Regions from separate parts of the Nocardioides eburneus genome, predicted to be linked through region 3. Evidence: predicted binding sites of a transcription regulator. Region 3 holds the regulator's gene; each other region holds the start of a gene.
The links. The regulator HrcA, encoded in region 3, represses chaperone genes, less so after heat shock. The targets are predictions, from matches to a motif close to TTGGCACTCGNNNNNNNCGAGTGCCAA.
Positions count from the first base shown of each region.

Region 1: the regulator HrcA is predicted to act here: its motif matches at 3,132-3,158, upstream of groL (chaperonin GroEL).
Region 2: the regulator HrcA is predicted to act here: its motif matches at 3,969-3,995, upstream of groES (co-chaperone GroES).

Region 1 covers NZ_JBFPJR010000004.1:5,279-11,877, reverse strand. Annotated here, with positions in the region: gene AB3X52_RS02970 (hypothetical protein) at 1-599, opposite strand, end outside; gene AB3X52_RS02965 (hypothetical protein) at 727-1,209, opposite strand; gene groL (chaperonin GroEL) at 1,339-2,967, opposite strand; gene AB3X52_RS02955 (SGNH/GDSL hydrolase family protein) at 3,380-4,324, opposite strand; gene thrC (threonine synthase) at 4,414-5,691, opposite strand; SAM riboswitch class I at 5,703-5,840, opposite strand; gene lon (endopeptidase La) at 6,036-6,599, opposite strand, start outside.
Region 2 covers NZ_JBFPJR010000016.1:2,014-8,612, reverse strand. Annotated here, with positions in the region: gene AB3X52_RS10695 (amino acid ABC transporter ATP-binding protein) at 1-618, opposite strand, end outside; gene AB3X52_RS10690 (amino acid ABC transporter permease) at 615-1,619, opposite strand; gene groL (chaperonin GroEL) at 1,809-3,431, opposite strand; gene groES (co-chaperone GroES) at 3,509-3,802, opposite strand; gene AB3X52_RS10675 (class I SAM-dependent methyltransferase) at 4,079-5,257, shown strand; gene AB3X52_RS10670 (adenosine deaminase) at 5,292-6,302, shown strand; gene AB3X52_RS10665 (MMPL family transporter) at 6,425-6,599, shown strand, end outside.
Region 3 covers NZ_JBFPJR010000020.1:6,951-13,549, reverse strand. Annotated here, with positions in the region: gene AB3X52_RS12240 (Gmad2 immunoglobulin-like domain-containing protein) at 1-312, shown strand, start outside; gene AB3X52_RS12235 (16S rRNA (uracil(1498)-N(3))-methyltransferase) at 418-1,158, opposite strand; gene dnaJ (molecular chaperone DnaJ) at 1,173-2,351, opposite strand; gene hrcA (heat-inducible transcriptional repressor HrcA) at 2,422-3,459, opposite strand; gene AB3X52_RS12220 (hypothetical protein) at 3,601-4,308, shown strand; gene AB3X52_RS12215 (GNAT family N-acetyltransferase) at 4,336-5,076, opposite strand; gene AB3X52_RS12210 (DUF3097 domain-containing protein) at 5,128-5,973, shown strand; gene AB3X52_RS12205 (PspC domain-containing protein) at 5,990-6,184, opposite strand; gene hemW (radical SAM family heme chaperone HemW) at 6,266-6,599, opposite strand, start outside.

The DNA of each region.
Region 1 (6,599 bases), on a different contig from region 3:
GTGGACAGGTCACCGCTCTTCTCGCCCGAGAAGCCACAGCCCATGACCTGGCCCTCACCGGTGGCGGCGACGAGGTAGGTGTGGCCGACCTTGAAGGTCGGCGTCGACTCCGTCCCGGCCGCCGGCAGGTCGACACGGACCGTGTCGGTGCCGCCGAAGCCGTCGGCGTAGAGCCACCGCGTCACGTCGAGAACGGCGGTGTGGTCGCCTCGGTCGATCTCGGCGACGGTGCCCTGGAAGGCGAGAGCGGCGCTCGCCTTGAGCCGGTCGGCGCTGGGGAGCAGGCAGCGGCCCCGCTGGGGCACCACCGTGAGGACGACGGGCTTCGTCGCCCCGGGCCCGGCGGTCGCGGAGGCCCCGGTCGAGGGCGCCGTGGACGCGCCGGCGGACGGCGCCGACGAGGGCGCCGCCTTCAGGCCGCCGTCGTCCTCGGGGTGGCCCTTGGAGTCCTCATGGGTCCAGAGCACGACCGACGCGACCGCGGCCACGACCACCACGGCGGCTGCGAGTGCGCCCACGGCCCACCTCACCGGCGACCGACGCGGCGGCGGTGGGGTGAGGGACTTCTGCTCCGTCCGGGGCGCGACGCTGGGGCTCATGCCCCCATGATGCTCCACCGCTGGTGGCGGACGTGGGGATACACGCGCAGCGTCAGAACGGTCACACGACGGACGGGCGCCGCTCCGCCGTGGCGTGGCCGTCGGGCCGCGACAGCGGGCCGGCAGGTCAGCCGAACGCGCTCGTGTAGAGCTTCTCGAGCGACGACGACTCGGGGCCGCTCAGGCCGCAGCCGGCAAGGGTGCCGTCGCTCCCCGCGGCCAGGAGGTAGGTCCGGCCCTGCTCGAAGGTCGGCAGCTGCAGCGCGCTCGGCGTCGCGTCGCCGAGCTGTCGCAGCTGGACGCGCTCGGCGCTGCCGCGGAAGAACCGCTTGGGCTGGAACGTCACGGTGCTGCCGTCGATCGAGGTGACGGTGGCCTCCACCGCGCTCGCCTGTGCGGCCAGGGCGCTGGCGTCGGGCGTGCCGCAGGGGGTCGTCGGCGCCTGCGCCGGCACGTTGAGGGTCAGGGTCGCCGGGTGGGCGTTGGAGTCGTGGGGACGGTTCGCGATCACACGGACGAGGATCGCGGCGATCACCAGGACGGGAACGATGGCCGCGAGAACGAGCAGCCGATAGTCGGGGCCGTCCTCTCGCGGAGCCTGGGTGCTCATGTCTCCATCATTCACGCGGGCGAACCTGAGAGTTCACCGGGTGGCTTCCTGAGAGGGCGACGAGGTCCTGAGACGGCCGCAGGGCCCCTCCTGGAGAAGGAAGGGCCCTGCGTGAGCTGGTGCTCGGACTCAGAAGTCCATGCCGCCCATGCCGCCGGTCGGGTCGCCCGCCGGGGCGGCCTTCTCCGGCTTGTCGGCCACGACGGCCTCGGTGGTGAGGAACAGCGCGGCGATCGACGCGGCGTTCTGCAGCGCCGAGCGGGTGACCTTGGCCGGGTCGATGATGCCCGCGGCCAGCAGGTCGACGTACTCACCGGTGGCGGCGTTGAGGCCGTGACCCGGCTCGAGGCCGGCGACCTTCTCCGCCACGACGCCGCCCTCGAGGCCGGCGTTGACGGCGATCTGCTTCAGCGGCGCCGAGACGGCGACCTTGACGATGTTGGCACCGGTGGCCTCGTCACCGTCGAGCTCGAGCTTCTCGAAGGCCTGCTTGCTGGCCTGGACGAGCGCCACGCCACCACCCGCGAGGATGCCCTCCTCGACGGCCGCCTTCGCGTTGCGGACGGCGTCCTCGATGCGGTGCTTGCGCTCCTTGAGCTCGACCTCGGTGGCCGCGCCGACCTTGATGACGGCGACGCCGCCGGCCAGCTTGGCGAGGCGCTCCTGGAGCTTCTCGCGGTCGTAGTCGGAGTCCGACTTCTCGATCTCGGCACGGATCTGGTTGACCCGACCCTCGATCTGGCCGGCGTCGCCCGCACCCTCGACGATGGTGGTCTCGTCCTTGGTGATGACGACCTTGCGGGCCTGGCCGAGCAGCTCGATGCCGGTCGACTCCAGCTTGAGGCCGACCTCCTCGGAGATGACCTGGCCACCGGTCAGGATCGCGATGTCCTGCAGCATGGCCTTGCGGCGGTCACCGAAGCCCGGGGCCTTGACGGCGACGGACTTGAAGGTGCCGCGGATCTTGTTGACGACCAGCGTCGAGAGGGCCTCGCCGTCGACGTCCTCGGCCAGGATGAGCAGCGGCTTGCCGCTCTGCATGACCTTCTCCAGGACCGGCAGCAGGTCCTTGACGTTCGAGATCTTCTGGTTGGCGATGAGGATGTACGCGTCCTCGAGGACGGTCTCCATGCGCTCCGGGTCGGTGACGAAGTACGCCGAGATGTAGCCCTTGTCGAAGCGCATACCCTCGGTGAGCTCCAGGTCGATGCCGAACGTGTTCGACTCCTCGACCGTGATCACGCCCTCCTTGCCGACCTTGTCCATCGCCTCGGCGATGGCGTCGCCGACGGTGGTGTCGCCACCGGCGGAGATGGTGGCCGTCGCCGCGATCTGCTCGCGGGTCTCGACCTCCTTGGCCTGACCGAGCAGCTGCTCGGAGATGGCAGCCACGGCGGCCTCGATGCCGCGCTTGAGGCCCATCGGGTTCGCACCCGCGGCCACGTTGCGCAGGCCCTCGCGGACCAGCGCCTGGGCGAGGACGGTCGCCGTCGTCGTACCGTCACCGGCGACGTCGTCGGTCTTCTTCGCGACCTCCTTGACCAGCTCGGCGCCGATCTTCTCGTAGGGGTCCTCGAGCTCGATCTCCTTGGCGATGGAGACACCATCGTTGGTGATCGTGGGGGCGCCCCACTTCTTCTCGAGCACGACGTTGCGGCCCTTGGGGCCGAGGGTGACCTTGACCGCGTCGGCGAGGGTGTTCATACCCTTCTCCAGCCCGCGGCGGGCCTCCTCGTTGAAAGCAATCAGCTTCGGCATTGCTCCTGCGATCCTTCGCTTGGGAAGTTCGTTGGACGTCAGACCGATGGGTTGCCCGCGACGGCCGACCCCGGCTTTGGCGAACCCTTTCTCGCCATCACACGGAGCCTCAACGTCACCGGTCCTGCGTTGTCACTCTCATGCTACGAGTGCCAGCCTCATGTTTAGCACTCGGCCTAGGCGAGTGCAAGAGAACGCCTGAGGTCGCTGGCTCAGTCGAGCGGCTTGACCAGACGCTCGAACTGCAGATCGTCGCGCTGCGGGATCCCGAAGCGCTCGTCGCCGTAGGGGAAGGGCGACATCTCCCCCGTCCGGCGGTAGCCGCGGCGCTCGTAGAACGCGATCAGGTCCTCGCGCTGCCCGGGGTCGTGATGACCTCACGAGGCGAGGTACTCCGGTACGTTCGAGTCGGTTACTCGCGAGTAGACCGACCCGAACGTCCCGGATTATCCGGCTCGGGATCGTCGGCCGCGGCCTCGGGCACCGGCTCGGAGATCGGGAGCAGGTGGCCGAAGGGCACTTCCTCGACGTAGCCGAGAGCCGCAAGCACGGACGGCAGCATCGCCTTCGCGGTCCGCTTGTAGCCGGCGGCGCTGGGGTGGAACCGGTCGATGCTGAACATCTCGTCGGGGTTGGTGATGAAGAACGGGCCGACGACCTCGGCCAGCGACACGACGTGCGCCCCCGCCGCGAGGGCACCCTCGGCCTGCCGCTCGGCGAGCTGGCGCGCGACGCGCCGCCCGAGGGTGCGCAGCGGCTGTGGCAGCGGGCGTACGGCGCCGACGTCCGGGCAGGTGCCGACGACGACCTGGGCGCCGCGCTCGCGCAGCGTCGACACGATCTCGACGAGGTCGGCGACCGACTCGCTGGCCGGCACCCGGTGGGTGACGTCGTTGCCGCCGACGATGACGACGGCGACATCGGGACGATAGGTCGGCGGCAGGCCGGCGACCTGCTCGGCGACCATCGACGTCTCGGCGCCGACCACCGCCTCCGTCCGAAGTCGGACCGGACGCTCGGTCCTCTTGGCGATCCCCTTCGCGAGCCGGGCGCCGAGGGTGCCCTTCGGGGTCTCGGCCCCCAGGCCCGCCGCGATCGAGTCGCCGAGGAGCAGCAGCTCGACCGGGGTGCCGCCGTACGTCTTCTTGTAGGTCTTGTCCGCGTCGGGCGCGGTCTCGCCGAGCGGTTTGCCGATGACGTCGCGGGCGTGCGCGGCCTGCCGCTTGAGCAGCGTCACGAAGCCGGCGCCGGCGGCGGCCCCGATGACACCGACCGCGCCCGCGACACCGGCGGTCGCGGCGACGAGGCCGAGCCACTTGGCTTCCTGCGAGGGCGTGGGGTCGGGGCGTGCGCTCATACCCCTGTGCTACCGGACGATTGTTAACCCCGCGCTAACAGCGCACGGAGAACCGCCGGGCATGGTGCGGCCGGATCCGGCCGACCGGCTCAGGCCTGTCCGATGCCGGTCTCCGCGAAGGCGTCGTACGACGGCGCGATGGTCGCCGCGGGACCGACCGCACCGCTGACCGCGTCGAGGGTCTTGAGGCCGTGGCCGGTGTTGATGATGACCGTCTCGAGCGTCGGGTCGAGCTGACCGGTCTCGACGAGCTTCTTGAGGACGGCGGTGGTGGTGCCGCCCGCGGTCTCGGTGAAGATGCCCTCGGTGCGCGCGAGCAGGACGATCGCCTCGCGGATCTCGTCGTCGGTGACCTCCTCGACGGCGCCACCACTGCGGCGGGCGGAGTCGAGGACGTAGATCCCGTCGGCCGGGTTGCCGATGGCCAGCGACTTGGCGATGGTGTCCGGCTTGACCGGACGGATCGCGTCGACGCCGGCCTTGAAAGCGGTCGCCACCGGGTTGCAGCCGGTCGCCTGCGCGCCGTAGATCTTGTAGGGCTTCTCCTCGACGAGGCCCAGCTTGATGAGCTCCTGGAAGGCCTTGTCGACCTTGGTCAGCTGGGACCCGGAGGCGACGGGGATGACCACCTGGTCGGGCAGGCGCCAGCCGAGCTGCTCGGCGATCTCGAAGCCGAGCGTCTTGGAGCCCTCGGCGTAGAACGGGCGGACGTTGACGTTGACGAACGCCCAGCCGTCCTCTTCCGCCGCGATCTCCTGGGCGAGCTTGTTGACGTCGTCGTAGTTGCCGTCGACCGCGACCAGGTTGGAGGTGAAGATCGCGGAGTTGACCTGCTTGGGCTGCTCGAGGTTGCTCGGGATGAAGACGACGGTCTTGATCCCGGCGCGCGCGCCGGCGGCGGCGACGGCGTTGGCGAGGTTGCCCGTGCTCGGGCAGGCGAAGACGGTGGCGCCGAGCTCGCGGGCCGCGCTCAGCGCGCAGGCCACGACCCGGTCCTTGAAGGAGTTGGTGGGGTTGGTGCTGTCGTCCTTGACCCAGAGCGTGTCGATGCCCAGCTCGCGGGCGAGGTTGTCGGCCTTGAGGAGGCGGGTGAAGCCGGGCTCGGTGTTGGGGCTCTGCTCGATGTCGGTCGGGACGGGCAGCAGCGCCTTGTAGCGCCAGATGTTGCGCGGACCGGCCTCGATCTCCTCGCGGGTCACGGCCGGGAAGTCGTAGGCGACCTCGAGCGGGCCGAAACACTCCGGACAGGCGTAGTGGGGACCGAGGTCGATGCGGTGGCCGCACTCACGACACGACAGGGCCACGGCGTTGCCGAAGGCGCCCTCGCGCAGACCGGTGGTCGTCGTCTCCGGGGCAACAGCGCTCATGAGAAACCTCCTCCTCATCTTTCCCCACGCGTCCCTCGCGCCGGGCCGGAATTAGCACCTGCTCCACGACCCGCCCTGGACAGGGAGGAGGCTCGTGGTCGGTTGCCGGGACTTCGCTGGGCCGTTCCCTCAGTCCCTCTCGATGAGCAGTCGTCACTGTACGGGAGCGGATCTCGCGCCAAGAAACCCGGTTCTCAGATGCTGGGCATCAAGTCCAGAATCCGGACGTCATGCGCAGATGCCAAGTGTCACCGTGACAGTTTGCGCGATGGGTGACAGCTCCGAACTGCCACCCATTTCGGCAAGTGTCACGGTGACACTTTGGTCGCGTTGGTCAGGAGGCGTCAGGCGGCGTCGCTGTGCGCTATCGGCCTCGCGTCGCCGGCGACCGGCTCGAGCGCCCCGCGTACGACGTCGAGGACGTCGCCCACCACGTTGATCGTGAGCGCCTCCCTGACCTCGGCGGGGACGTCGTCGAGGTCGGGCTCGTTGCGCTGCGGGATGAACACCTCGGTCAGGCCCGCCCGCTGGGCAGCGAGCAGCTTCTGCTTGAGCCCGCCGATCGGCAGGACCCGGCCGTTGAGGGTGACCTCGCCCGTCATGCCGACCTCCGCGCGCACCGGCCGACCGGTGGCCATCGAGGTCAGCGCCGTCACCATCGTGATGCCCGCGGAGGGTCCGTCCTTCGGGACGGCACCGGCCGGGACGTGGACGTGGATCTGCCGGTCGAGGCTGGCCGGATCGACGCCCAGCTCCGCCGCGTGGCTGCGGACGAAGGAGAGCGCGATCTGCGCCGACTCCTTCATCACCTCGCCGAGCTGACCGGTCAGGGTGAGCCCGGGCTGCCCGTCGGAGGCCGAGGCCTCGATGAAGAGCACGTCGCCGCCGAGACCCGTGACGGCCAGCCC
Region 2 (6,599 bases), on a different contig from region 3:
GGTCTCGGCGAGGTCCTTCATGACCGCGAGCACCTCGCCGACCATCTCCGGGTCGAGGGCGCTGGTCGGCTCGTCGAAGAGCATCAGCTCGGGGCGTACGGCGAGAGCCCGCGCGATGGCGACCCGCTGCTGCTGGCCACCCGACATCTGCCGGGGGTAGGACGACTCGCGCCCACCCAGCCCGACCCGCTCGAGCAGCTCGCTGCCCCGGGCGGCCGCCTCCTTCCGCGGGACGCCCGCGGCGAGCTGGCCCTCCAGGATGTTCTCCAGTGCGGTCCTGTGTGGGAACAGGTTGAACTGCTGGAAGACCATCCCGATCCGGGACCGCTGACGGGTCACCTCGCGGTCGGGCAGCTCGCGAAGGCGCCGATTGTCCCTGCGGTAGCCGATGATCTCGCCGCCGACCTCGGTGAAGCCCGCATCGGGCTTCTCCAGGTGGTTGATGCAGCGCAGCAGGGTGGACTTGCCGGAGCCGGAGGGACCGAGCAGGACGGTGACCTCGCCCCGGCGTACGTCGAGGTCGATGCCGTCGAGGACGGTGTGGAACCCGAACCGCTTCTGCAGCCCACGGATGCGGACGAGCGGGGCGTCGGGAGGGGCCGCCGGGGCGAGGCTCATGCGATGCCCGCCAGGTCCTGACGCGTGCGACCGAAGAGCGGCACGTTGCCACGGGCGACCTGCCAGAACCCGCGGCCGGACGACCCGCCCTTGCCCCTCGCGTAGTGCCGCTCCACGAAGTACTGCCCGATCGAGAGGATCGTCGTCAGGACGATGTACCAGATCGTCGCGACCAGCAGCAGCGGGATGATCAGGTAGTTCTGCGCGTAGATCAGCTTGACCGACTGGAGCAGGTCGTGGACGGCGATCACCGACACGATCGAGGTGGCCTTGAGCAGGCCGATGAGCAGGTTGCCTGAGGCGGGGATGATCGCGGGCATCGCCTGCGGGAGCACGATCCGCCGGAAGATCCGCCCCTTGCCGAGCCCCAGCGCCTTGGCGGCCTCGGTCTGCCCGGGCTCCACGGAGAGGAGCCCGCCGCGCACGATCTCGGAGGAGAACGCGGCCATGTCGAAGGTGAGGCCGACGAAGGCGGCGAGCAGCGCGGTGAAGAGGTGGGCGGTGTCGACCGTGGCGAAGGTCTTGACCCCCGGGATGCCGAGGCTCAGCCTCGGGTAGAGCGAGGCGAGCTCGAACCAGAACAGCAGCTGCACGAGCGGCGGCACGGACCGGAAGAGCCACACGTAGACGAAGCTGACCGTCTTGAGGACGGGGTTGCCGGAGAGCCGCATGACCGCCAGCCCGATCCCGATCACGTAGCTCACGACCAGCACGGCAGCGGTCAGCCACAGGGTCAGCAGCAGACCCTCCAGGATCGAGGGCCGCAGAAAGAAGTGGCGCACCACGTCCCACTGGTAGCGCGGGTTGGTGACGAGGCTGCGGATCACCAGCGCGACGACGACCAGGACGATCGCCGCCGAGATCCACTGGCCGGGCTTGCGTCGCGGCACGAGTCGAGCCGCGAGCAGCTCCGCGTCACCCGCACGGTGGACCAATGGCACACCGGGGACGTCCCCGGCCGTGGCGTCCTGCGCCACCTGGGCTTCCACGTCGGCTGTCACCGGCCACCTCCCCTTATTTCTCTACTAAGTCAGTAGACATCATAGACGCAGAGAGAGGGGACACGGGAAGACCGGGCAGGGATCCGGCGTGAAATGCCTGCGAGCCGGCGTCCAGGGACGCCGACTCGCGGGAGAAATGACATCGAGTCGGCGTCCATGGACGCCGACTCGATGCGGAAAGGCGGTCGATCAGTGACCGTGACCGTGACCGTGACCGGCAGCGGCCGCGGGCTCCTCCTCCTCGGGCTTGTCGACGACCAGGGTCTCGGTCGTGAGCAGCATGCCCGCGATCGAGGTGGCGTTGACCAGCGCGGAGCGGGTGACCTTGACCGGGTCGAGGACGCCCTGGGCGACCAGGTCGCCGTACTCACCAGTGGCGGCGTTGTAGCCCTGTCCCGCACCCAGGTCGCGGACCTTGGTGGTGATGACGTAGCCGTTCTCGCCACCGTTCTCGGCGATCCAGCGCAGCGGCTCGTCGGCCGACTTGCGCACGATGCGTACGCCGACGGCCTCGTCGCCCTCGAGACCGAGGTCCTTCTCCAGGACGGAGACAGCGTGGATCAGCGCGGAGCCACCGCCGGGGACGATGCCCTCCTCGATCGCGGCACGCGTCGCGGAGACGGCGTCCTCGATGCGGTGCTTCTTCTCCTTCAGCTCCACCTCGGTGTGGGCGCCGACCTTGATCACGCAGACGCCGCCGGCGAGCTTGGCGAGGCGCTCCTGGAGCTTCTCGCGGTCCCAGTCGGAGTCGGTGTTCTCGATCTCGGCCTTGATCTCCTTGACCCGACCCTCGACCGCCGCGGCGTCGCCGCCACCGTCGACGATGGTCGTGTTGTCCTTGGTGATCACGACGCGGCGGGCCGAGCCCAGCACCTCGAGGCCGACCTGGTCGAGCTTGAGGCCGACCTCGGGCGCCACGACCTGACCGCCGGTGAGGAGCGCGATGTCCTGCATGATCGCCTTGCGGCGGTCACCGAACGCGGGGCTCTTCACCGCGACGGCGTTGAACGTGCCGCGGATCTTGTTGACGACCAGGGTCGAAAGGGCCTCGCCGTCGACGTCCTCGGCGAGGATGAAGAGCGGCTTGCCGGCCTGGATGACGTTCTCGAGCAGGGGCAGCAGCTCCTGGATCGAGGAGATCTTGCCCTGGTGGAGCAGGATGTAGGGGTCGTCGAGGACGGCCTCCATGCGCTCCGGGTCGGTCACGAAGTACTGCGAGATGTAGCCCTTGTCGAACTGCATCCCCTCGGTGAACTCGAGCTCGGTGCCCGTGGTGTTGGACTCCTCGACGGTGATGACACCGTCCTTGCCGACCTTGTCGAAGGCCTCGGCGAGCAGCTCGCCGATGTGGCTGTCGCGGGAGGAGATGGTCGCGACCGCAGCCATGTCCTCCTTGCTGTCGACGTCGCGGGCGGCGGCGCGCAGCGCGTCGCCGACGGCGGCCGCGGCCTGGTCCATGCCGCGCTTGAGGCCCATCGGGTTCGCGCCGGCGGCGACCGCGCGCAGACCCTCGTGGACCATCGCCTGGGCGAGGACCGTCGCGGTCGTCGTCCCGTCACCGGCGATGTCGTTGGTCTTGGTGGCAACCTCCTTGGTCAGCTGCGCACCGAGGTTCTCGAACGGGTCGTCCAGCTCGACCTCACGCGCGACGGTCACACCGTCGTTCGTGATGGTCGGGGCGCCCCACTTCTTGTCGAGGACGACGTAGCGACCCTTCGGGCCCAGCGTCACCTTGACGGCGTTGGCGAGCGCGTCGACACCGCGCTCGAGGGCACGGCGGGCGTTCTCGTCGAACTCCAGGATCTTCGGCATTGTTTCTCCTTCGAAACGGATCGAGTCGTGAGTGTCAGCGCGGCCCGGGGCCCTCGCTGACACTCACGACTCGGAAATCAGGCAATAACCGCGAGGATGTCGCGCGCGGAGAGGATGAGGTACTCCTCGCCGGCGTACTTGACCTCGGTGCCGCCGTACTTGCTGTAGATGACCTTGTCACCGACAGCGACGTCGAGCGGGACGCGGTTGCCGTTGTCGTCGATGCGGCCCGGGCCGATCGCCAGGACCTCACCCTCCTGCGGCTTCTCCTTGGCGGTGTCCGGGATGACCAGACCCGAGGCGGTGGTCTGCTCGGCCTCGACCGCCTTGACGACGATCCGGTCCTCGAGAGGCTTGATGTTGATCGACATGGTGTCGACCTCCCCTTTCAATCAACAGGGTCACACTTGCGGGTGATTGGGTTGTGCATGCGGTGCATGCACGTGTCGCCTGCGCGTTGCCTCGTACGCCGTCGCGGGGGTCGCACCCGGCTCGCAAGCTGTTGGCACACTCAAGGTGAGAGTGCCAAGCCAGACGTTAGCACTCACCTCGACGGAGTGCCAGGGTAGTCGGTCGAACGAGCCGTCCTACGGAAGTCCGGCCCGGGTCGCCGGCTCGCCGGCGGCCGGACCTGGGACGATCGAGGGGTGGATCTGGAGGCGTTCGAGTGGCTGCTCACCGACGAGGGGCAGGCGCTGCTGACCCGAGCGACCAAGCTCACCGCGACCGGTGGCGCGTCGCTGGCGGTGCAGACCGCCCTGCGCCGGACCGCGGCGCCGGCGTACGTCGCCGCGGCGCTGACCCAGGTCGAGCTCCGCGACAAGGGGCGGGCGAAGCTCGGCGACGACGCGGCGCGGATGTACTTCACCCCGGACGGCCTGGAGCAGGCGACCCGCCGGGCGGTGGCCGAGCACCGCGCCGCCCGGCTGGCCGCGTTCGGCGCGGCGAGCGTCATCGACCTCGGCTGCGGGATCGGCGGCGACCTGGTCGCCACCGCGCGGACCGGCATCACGGCGGCGGGCGTCGACCTGGACCCGGTCCGGGTCGCCGTCGCGCGCGCCAACCTGGCGGCGCTCGATCTCCCGGGGGCCGTGCAGGTCGCCGACGCGACCGAGGTGGACCACTCCCCCTTCGCGGTCGCGTTCGCCGACCCGGCCCGCCGGGGCGCCCGAGGACGACTGTTCGACGCGGAGGGCTGGACGCCCTCGTGGTCCTTCGTCGAGACGCTGCTGCGCCGGGACTCGTGCGTCAAGGTCGCGCCCGGCATCCCCCACGAGCTGGTCCCCGCCGGCGTCGAGGCGGAGTGGGTGAGCGACCACGGCGACGTCAAGGAGGCGGCGCTGTGGTCCGGGATGCTCGCCACGACGGACCGGCGGGCCACGGTCATCGGCGAGGGCGGCCTCGCCACCCTGACGTCGGAGGACGACCCCGGGGCCGCCGTGCAGCCGCTGGGCGCGTTCCTCTACGAACCCGACGGCGCGGTCATCCGGGCCGGCCTCGTCACCGCGGTGGCCGCAGGCGTGCAGGGCGGCCTGCTGGACGAGCACATCGCCTACGTGACCAGTGACGCGGCGTACACCACGCCGTTCGCGAAGGGCTACCGCGTGATCGAGGAGCTGCCCTACCGGGAGAAGCAGCTGCGCGCCGCACTCCGCGAGCGCCGCGTCGGCCGGCTCACGATCAAGAAGCGCGGCGTGGCGATCACGCCCGAGACGCTCCGCAGGCGACTCGGCCTCCAAGGCCCGGAGGAGGCGACGATCGTGCTCACCCGGGTCGCCGGCGAGGGCACCTGTCTGCGCGTCGAGCCGCTCACCGCTGCCTCCTGACGGCGCGCGGCCGGCGGCACCTAGGGTGGGGCCCATGCCTGTTCTCGAGACCCCTCCGACCGTCGAGCTCCACCTCCACATCGAAGGCACCCTCGAGCCCGAGCTGATCGTCGCCCTGGCGGAGCGCAACGGCGTGACGCTCCCCTACGCCGGCGTGGAGGAACTGCGGGCGCGCTACGACTTCACCGACCTGCAGAGCTTCCTCGACCTCTACTACGACAACATGGCGGTGCTGCGGACGGCTGCCGACTTCACCCTGCTCGCGGAGACCTACCTGCGCCGAGCGGCCGCCGGCGGCGTACGCCATGCGGAGATCTTCTTCGACCCGCAGGCCCACCTGGTCCGCGGCGTCGCGCTGGCGGAGGTCGTCACCGGTCTCGCCGAGGGGCTCCGCCGTGGCGAGGACGCCGGGATCACCAGCACCCTCATCGCCTGCTTCCTCCGCGACCGTCCCGCCGAGGAGGCGTGCGAGGTGCTGGAGCAGCTCGTCGCGCTCGACGCCCCGATCGTCGGCATCGGCCTGGACTCCACCGAGGTCGGCAACCCGCCCGCGAAGTTCGTCGACGTCTTCGCCCGGGCGAAGGAGCTCGGACTGCACCGCGTCGCCCACGCCGGCGAGGAGGGCGGTCCGGAGTGCGTCGCCGAGGCGCTCGACCTGCTCGGCGCGGAGCGGATCGACCACGGCGTACGCGCGCTGCAGGACCCGGCCCTGATGGCGCGGCTGGTCGCCGAGCGGGTGCCTCTGACCGTGTGCCCCCTCTCCAACGTCCGGCTCAAGGGTGTCGAGACCCTGGCCGACCATCCGCTGCCGGCGCTGCTCGACACGGGCGCGCTCGTCACGATCAACTCCGACGACCCGGCCTACTTCGGCGGGTATGCCGACGACAACCTCCTGGCCGTCGCCGACACCTTCGGGCTCAGTGACCACCAGTTGGCCGACCTGGCCCGCAACGCGGTCGTCGCGAGCTTCCTGCCGGCTGACCGGCGGCGCGCGCTCCTCGCCGAGGTCGACGACTGGCTCGCCACCCGCTGCCCGGACCGATGACCCGCGCGGGCAGCGACCTGGCGTCGTACGCCGGACCGCGCCCCCGCTTGTGACATTTGTCGTGCCGGCTTGCTGACGTATCCCCGCGAGCACGTTCACCCGGCGCGGATAACTTGGGCGGCATGTTCGGTGCTCTGGGCCGTTTCGTCGCCCGCCATCCCTGGTATGTCATCGCCGCCTGGATCGTCTTCGCGGTGATCGTGGTCGTCTCGGCGCCCACGATCCACGCGACCACCGACCAGTCGGACTTCCTGCCGAAGCACTATGAGTCGATCAAGGCCGCGCAGCTCACGGAGA
Region 3 (6,599 bases):
CTCAACCTGGTCAACGTGCTCTCCCCCGGCGAGGGTGGCGAGGTCAGCGGGTCGTTCGTCGCGAACGGGCTCGCCAGCTCGCCCGAGGCGACCGTGCCCTGGACGGTCACCGACAGCAAGGGCAAGGTCGTGAAGAAGGGCTTCGCGACCGCGGACGGGTGGATGGACAAGCTCTATCCGTGGAAGGCGACGGTGGACGTCTCCGACCTCGCGCCCGGCGACTACACCTTCACCGCCTCGACCGACGACCCGTCCGGTGGCGCCGAGGGTCACGGCCCCTCGAAGGACACCAAGACGATCACCGTCTCCTGACCGGCTGAGGTCACCTGGCCGAGTTGAGAGGCCTCCCGCGGGGCTGGAGGAAACTCGCGCGAGACGAACTCGGCTGCTCGTTCTCCAGACTTCGCCGGGTGGAGGCTAGGCCCAGCGGGCGGTGCGGGCGAGGAGCGCGGCGACGGCGGCGAGGCCGGCGGTGGAGGTGCGAAGCACCTCCACCCCGAGGCGTACGGCGACCGCGCCGGTCGCCTCGAAGGCGGCGATCTCGTCGTTGGTGAGGCCGCCCTCGGGGCCGACGACGACCACGACCTCGCCGTCGGCCGGGACGGTGACGGAGGAGAGCGGCAGACCGCCCTCCTCATGGAGCACGACGGCCGCGGCCGCCCCACCGAGGATCGCCGCCACCGTCTCGGTGGTCGCGAGCGGCTCGACGACCGGGAACCACGAACGGCGCGCCTGCTTGGCCGCCTCGCGGGCGGTGGCGCGCCACTTCGCGAGGGACTTCTCCGCGCGCTCGCCCTTCCACACCGCGACCGAGCGGGACGCCGCCCAGGGCACGATGCGTGCGGCGCCGATCTCGGTGAGCACCTCGACGGCGAGCTCGCCGCGGTCACCCTTGGGCAGTGCCTGGACGACGGTGAACGCCGGTTGCGGCCGCTCGCCCGCGACGACCTCCTCGACGGTGACGGTCATGGACCGCTTGCCGGTCGAGGCGACGGCGCCGGTCACCGACAGTCCCTCGCCGTCGGTCAGGACGACGCGCTCGCCGACCCGCAGGCGGCGTACGGCGACGGCGTGGTGCGCCTCGTCGCCGTCGACGCTCACCTGGTCACCGAGGGCGACGCCGGCCAGCGAGGGGACGAGGTGGACAGGGAGCGACATCGGTGACCCGAGGCTCAGTGGCCGAACGCGTCGCGCAGCCGGCCGAAGACACCGCGCCCGGACGCACGCAGCTGGCCCTCCGCCGCCTCCTCGCCGCGCAGGGCGGCGAGCTGGTGCAGCAGGTCCTCCTGCGCCGGGTCGAGACGGGTGGGCGTCTCGACGGCGACGGTGACGACGAGGTCGCCGCGCCCGCCGCGCAGGCCGGGGACGCCCCGCCCGCGCAGGACGTGCTCGCTGCCGGACTGGGTGCCGGGACGCAGCTCGAGCTCGAACGTGGTCTGCAGGTCGGTCTTCTGCGGGCCCTCCTCGCCGACGAGGTCGGACTCGAGGGTCGGCAGCGTCAGCGTGGTGCCGAGCGCCGCCGCCGTCATCGGCACCGTGACCGTGCAGTGCAGGTCGTTGCCGTGGCGGGAGAACGTCGGGTGCCTGGCGACGTGGATCTCGACGTACAGGTCGCCAGCGGGTCCACCACCGGGGCCGACCTCGCCCTGCTCGGCGAGCTGGACGCGCGTGCCGTCGTCGACACCGGCCGGGATCTTCACGGTCAGTGTGCGGTGGGAGCGGACCCGGCCGTCGCCACCGCAGTCGCGGCAGGGGTCGGGGATGATCGTGCCGAAGCCCTTGCAGGCCGCACAGGGCCGCAAAGTGCGGATCTCGCCGAGGAACGAGCGCTGGACATAGGCCACCTCACCGGCGCCGTGACAGGTCTCGCACGTCACGGGGCGGCTGCCGGGCGCCGTACCCTCGCCGTGGCAGGTCTCGCAGACCACCGCGGTGTCGACCTTGAGCTCGCGGGTGACGCCGAACGCCGCCTCCGCCAGCTCGACGTCGAGCCGGATGAGGGCGTCCTGGCCGCGGCGTACGCGCGGACGGGGCCCGCGCCCGCCGGCGGTGCCCCCTGCGGCGCCGCCGAAGAAGGCGTCCATGATGTCGGTGAAGGAGAAGCCCGCGCCCTGGGCACCGAAGCCGCCGCCGAAGACGTCACCGCCCCGGTCGTACGCCGCCCGCTTCTGCGGGTCGCTCAGGATCTCGTAGGCGTGCGAGATCTCCTTGAACTTGTCCTGCGACTCCGGGTCGGGGTTGACGTCGGGGTGGTATTGACGCGCCAGCTTGCGGTACGCCTTCTTGATGGCGGCGTCGTCCGCGTCGCGGTCGACGCCGAGCAGCTCGTAGGGGTCCAACTTCTCCCTCATCGCGTGAGATCCGGTAGGTGTTTCAGGTGGTGCTGGTCTGGTTCTGCGCGTCGCGGCTCGATGGCGGCGGTCAGGCCTCGTCGAGGATCCGCGACAGGTAGCGTGCGACGGCCCGCACGGCCGCCATCGACCCGGGGTAGTCCATCCGGGTGGGGCCCACGACACCGAGCGTGGCGATGGCCTCGTCGCCGGGGCCGTAGCCGGTGGCGACGACGCTCGTCGAGGACAGCTCCTGGTAGGGCCCCTCGGCACCGATGCGGACGGTGACGAGACCGCCCGCGGTGGCCTCGCCCATCAGCTTGAGCAGCACGACGTGCTCCTCGAGCGCCTCCAGCAGCGGGCGTACGGCGGTGTCGAAGCTGTCTCCGAAGCGGGCGAGGTTGCTCGTGCCGCTGACCGCGATCCGCTCGTCGCTGCGGTGGTCGCTCATCGCCTCGACGAGCGCCTCCACCACGACGGCGGTGATGCCGCCGTCGGCGGCGGGCCGGTCGGCCCGCGACATCCGCTCGGCGGCCTTCCGCAGCTCGTCGGCGGCGGCGCTGATCAGCTGGCCGCCGGCCGCACGGTTGAGCCGGGAGCGAAGGTCGAAGAGTGCCTCGTCGGTGATCTCGGCAGGCAGCTCGACGACGCGCTGCTCGACGCGGCCGGTGCTGAGGATCAGCACCAGCAGGAGTCGGGTCGGCGCCAGCGCGACGACCTCCACGTGACGCACCGTCGACCGGCTCAGCGTGGGGTACTGCACGATCGCGACCTGGCGGGTGAGCTGGGAGAGCAGCCGGGTCGAGCGCTGGACGATGTCATCGAGGTCGACGGCACCCTCGAGGAAGCTCGAGATCGCGCGCTTCTCGGCCGACGACATCGGCTTCACCGTGGTCAGCCTGTCGACGAAGAGCCGGTAGCCCTTGTCGGTCGGGACGCGGCCGGCGCTGGTGTGGGGCTGGGTGATGTAGCCCTCCTCCTCCAGCACCGCCATGTCGTTGCGGACCGTCGCCGGGGACACGCCCAGCCCGTGACGCTCGACCAGCGCCTTGGAGCCGACCGGCTCCTCGGTGCGGACGTAGTCCTCCACGATCGCCCGGAGCACGGCGAGCCTGCGGTCGTTCTGCATCCGTCGCCTCCTCCGGCCTGGCACTCATTCCTGGCGAGTGCCAAGACTACCCGCCTCCCCCAGGGCGACGGCCAGACGACACCCTTGCCAGACCACCCCGACGCCCTTTAGGTTAGGCTCACCTAACTATCGAATCGTGAGGTGGAGATGACCCGCACGTACGCCGACCTGGCCGCACCGGCGGCCCTTGCCCGCAGCATCCTGTCGTGCCCCGCCGAGGTCGACCTGGTCGTCGACGGCGTGCCGCATCCCCTTGCCGACGACACCCGGCTGCCGATGCAGGACCTGGCCGGCGTCCCGACCTTCGCGTGCACTCCGGGCGGCGCGCTCTCGCGGGCCGGCGCCGACGGCCTTCACGTCGTCGTGACGGTGCGCAGCGGCCTCGGGCCCGCCGCCTCGTCGCTGCGCGAGCCGAGCCTCGCGATCGCCGGGCGTCTGCGCCCAGACGGCCGCGAGGCCTGCCAGTGCTGCGACGAGATCCGCGACCGCCTGGTCGTCGACCTCGACCTCGTCGCCGTCGTCCGCGGCGGGGAGCGGACCGCCGTCGCCGTGGAGGACTTCCTCGACCCTGCGCTGCACCTCAACCCGGGCTACCTGCAGCGCGCCGTCGAGCACGCCAACGACCACCACGGGGACGAGCTGCGACACGCGGTCGCCTCGCGCACCGGCGTACGACCGCGCTCGATCGTCGCCGTCCACCTGCGCGACCTCACCCCACGCAGCGTCGAGGTCGCGTGGATCACCGCCGAGGGCGGGACCCGGACCGTGCTGCGCTTCCCGAGCGTCGCCCGCACGCCGGAGGAGCTCGGCGACCTGCTGCGCCGCGCGCTCCACCCCGGGTTGTGCTGAGCCGCGCTGGAGCCCCAGGCGACGCGGTCAGCCCTGCGGCGCGCGGACGCCGCGGAAGGTCATGACCCGCCGCTCCTCGAACCCGAGCGCGCGATAGACCCTGATCGCGCCGAGGTTCTCCGACGCGGCATGGAGGAACGCCCTCTCGCCCCGCGCGCGTACGCCGGCCACGACCGAGCGCACCAGCCGCGCCGCGAGCCCCTGACGGCGGTGGTCGGGGTCGGTCGCGACGGCACTGATCTCGGTCCAGCCCTCCGGGTGCATCCGCTCCCCCGCCAGCGCGATGAGCCGGCCCTCCCGGCGGAGACCGAGGTAGGTGCCCATCAGCGGCGTGCCCGAGCGGAACGGTCCCGGCTTCGTGCGGCTCACGAGGTCGACCATGTCGTCGACGTCGGCGCTCCCGAGGACCACGAGCTCAGGGTCGAGGTCGGCCTCCACCCGGTCGGTGGCGAGCATCTGCACGCCGGTGCCGCCTCCGACGCTCCATCCCGCCGGAGCCGGCACGTCGTCGCCGGTGATCAGCACCTCGCCACCGGGGCCGACCAGGGCGGCCAGGTCCGCCCAGGCCTGCGGGTCCTGAGGGTCGGCGAGCGCCCCGAAGACGGAGATGTCGCTGCGGTAACGACGCGCCAGTCCCGCTCCCACGTCCGCACCCTCCGCGAGGTGGGCATGGGGTCCGACCAGGGAGTGCCAGACCGGGTTGTCGAGGGCCGTGTCGGAGGCTGTGTCGCGCGCGTGGGCCTGCGGGTCGATCGTCACAGTCCTCATTGTCCGGCGTGCCTCGCTGCGCTCGTCGGCGGGCTTCCCTACGGTGTCCGGGTGGCTGATCGATACGGGACCGACGTCCTCGCCGGTGACTGGCGCAAGCCCAAGCGTGGCCGTGCCGTGGAGACTCCTGCGGAGTACGGCGCTGTGGTCGAGGAGGTCGAGACCGACTTCGTGGGCGAGATCGTGAAGGTCGACCGCGACCTCTTCACGGTCACGCTCGAGGACCGGCGCGGCAAGCGTCGTACGTTCCCCCTGGGCCCCGGCTTCCTGCTCGAGGGCAAGCCGGTCATCCTCACGCCGCCGGTGGTGCGCACGGCGCCCGCCAAGCCCACCCGCACCGCGTCCGGCTCGATCGCCGTCGAGAACGCCCCGGCACGCGTCGCCCGGGCCTCGCGGATCTTCGTCGAAGGGCGCCACGACGCCGAGCTGGTCGAGAAGGTCTGGGGCGACGACCTGCGCATCGAGGGCGTGGTGGTGGAGTACCTCGGCGGCGTCGACGACCTCGCCGACCACCTCGTCGACTTCAAGCCGGGCCCGCAGCGGAAGGTGGGCGTCCTCGTCGACCACCTGGTCAAGGGCTCGAAGGAGTCCCGCATCGCCGAATCGATCCGACGCTCCGCGGTCGGCCAGCACGTGCTGATCCTCGGACACCCGTTCATCGACATCTGGGAGGCCGTCAAGCCCGAGCGGCTCGGCCTGCGCGAGTGGCCCACGATCCCGCGCTCGATCGAGTGGAAGAAGGGCATCTGCCAGCACATGGGCTGGCCCCACCGCGACCAGGCCGACATCGCTCGCGCGTGGAAGCACATCCTGTCCAAGGTGTCGTCCTTCAACGACCTCGATCCCGCCCTGCTCGGACGGGTCGAGGAGCTCATCGACTTCGTGACGGTGGACTGACCTCAGCGGCCGGTCATCACCGACGGTCGTCAGCCGGCATCAGGATCCACAGCACGAGATAGGCGATGAACTGCGGTCCGGGCAGCAGGCAGGAGAGGACCGCGATGATCCGGACGACGGTCGGGTCGAGGTCGTAGCGACGGGCGATGCCGGCGCAGACGCCGGCGATCCAGCGGCCCTGGCGCGGGCGGGACAGCGTGGTGGTGCTCATGGCTCCACTGTGGCGCGCCTCGGCGCTCCGTCCCATCCGGGGCGACCCTGATCTTTCCCCGAGCCGCAGCGGGACGCCTGCCTAGGGCAGGAGGTCGCGCACCACCGCGTCGGCGAGGAGGCGACCCGCGTCGGTGAGCACCAGACGGCCGTCGTACGAGCCGGACGGCTCGTGGAGGAGACCACGCGCGACCTGCTCGGGCACGGCGGCGCGGCCGCTCTCGTCGAGGACGTCGAGCGACAGGCCGTCGACGAGACGCAGCTCCAGCAGGACGCGCTCCACCCGTCGGTCCTCCTCGGACAGCGTCTCGCGGGCGTGGGCCGGGCTCACGCCCGCATGGATGCGGTCGGCGTACGCCGCGGGGTGCTTGACGTTCCACCACCGGACGCCGCCCACGTGGCTGTGGGCGCCGGGG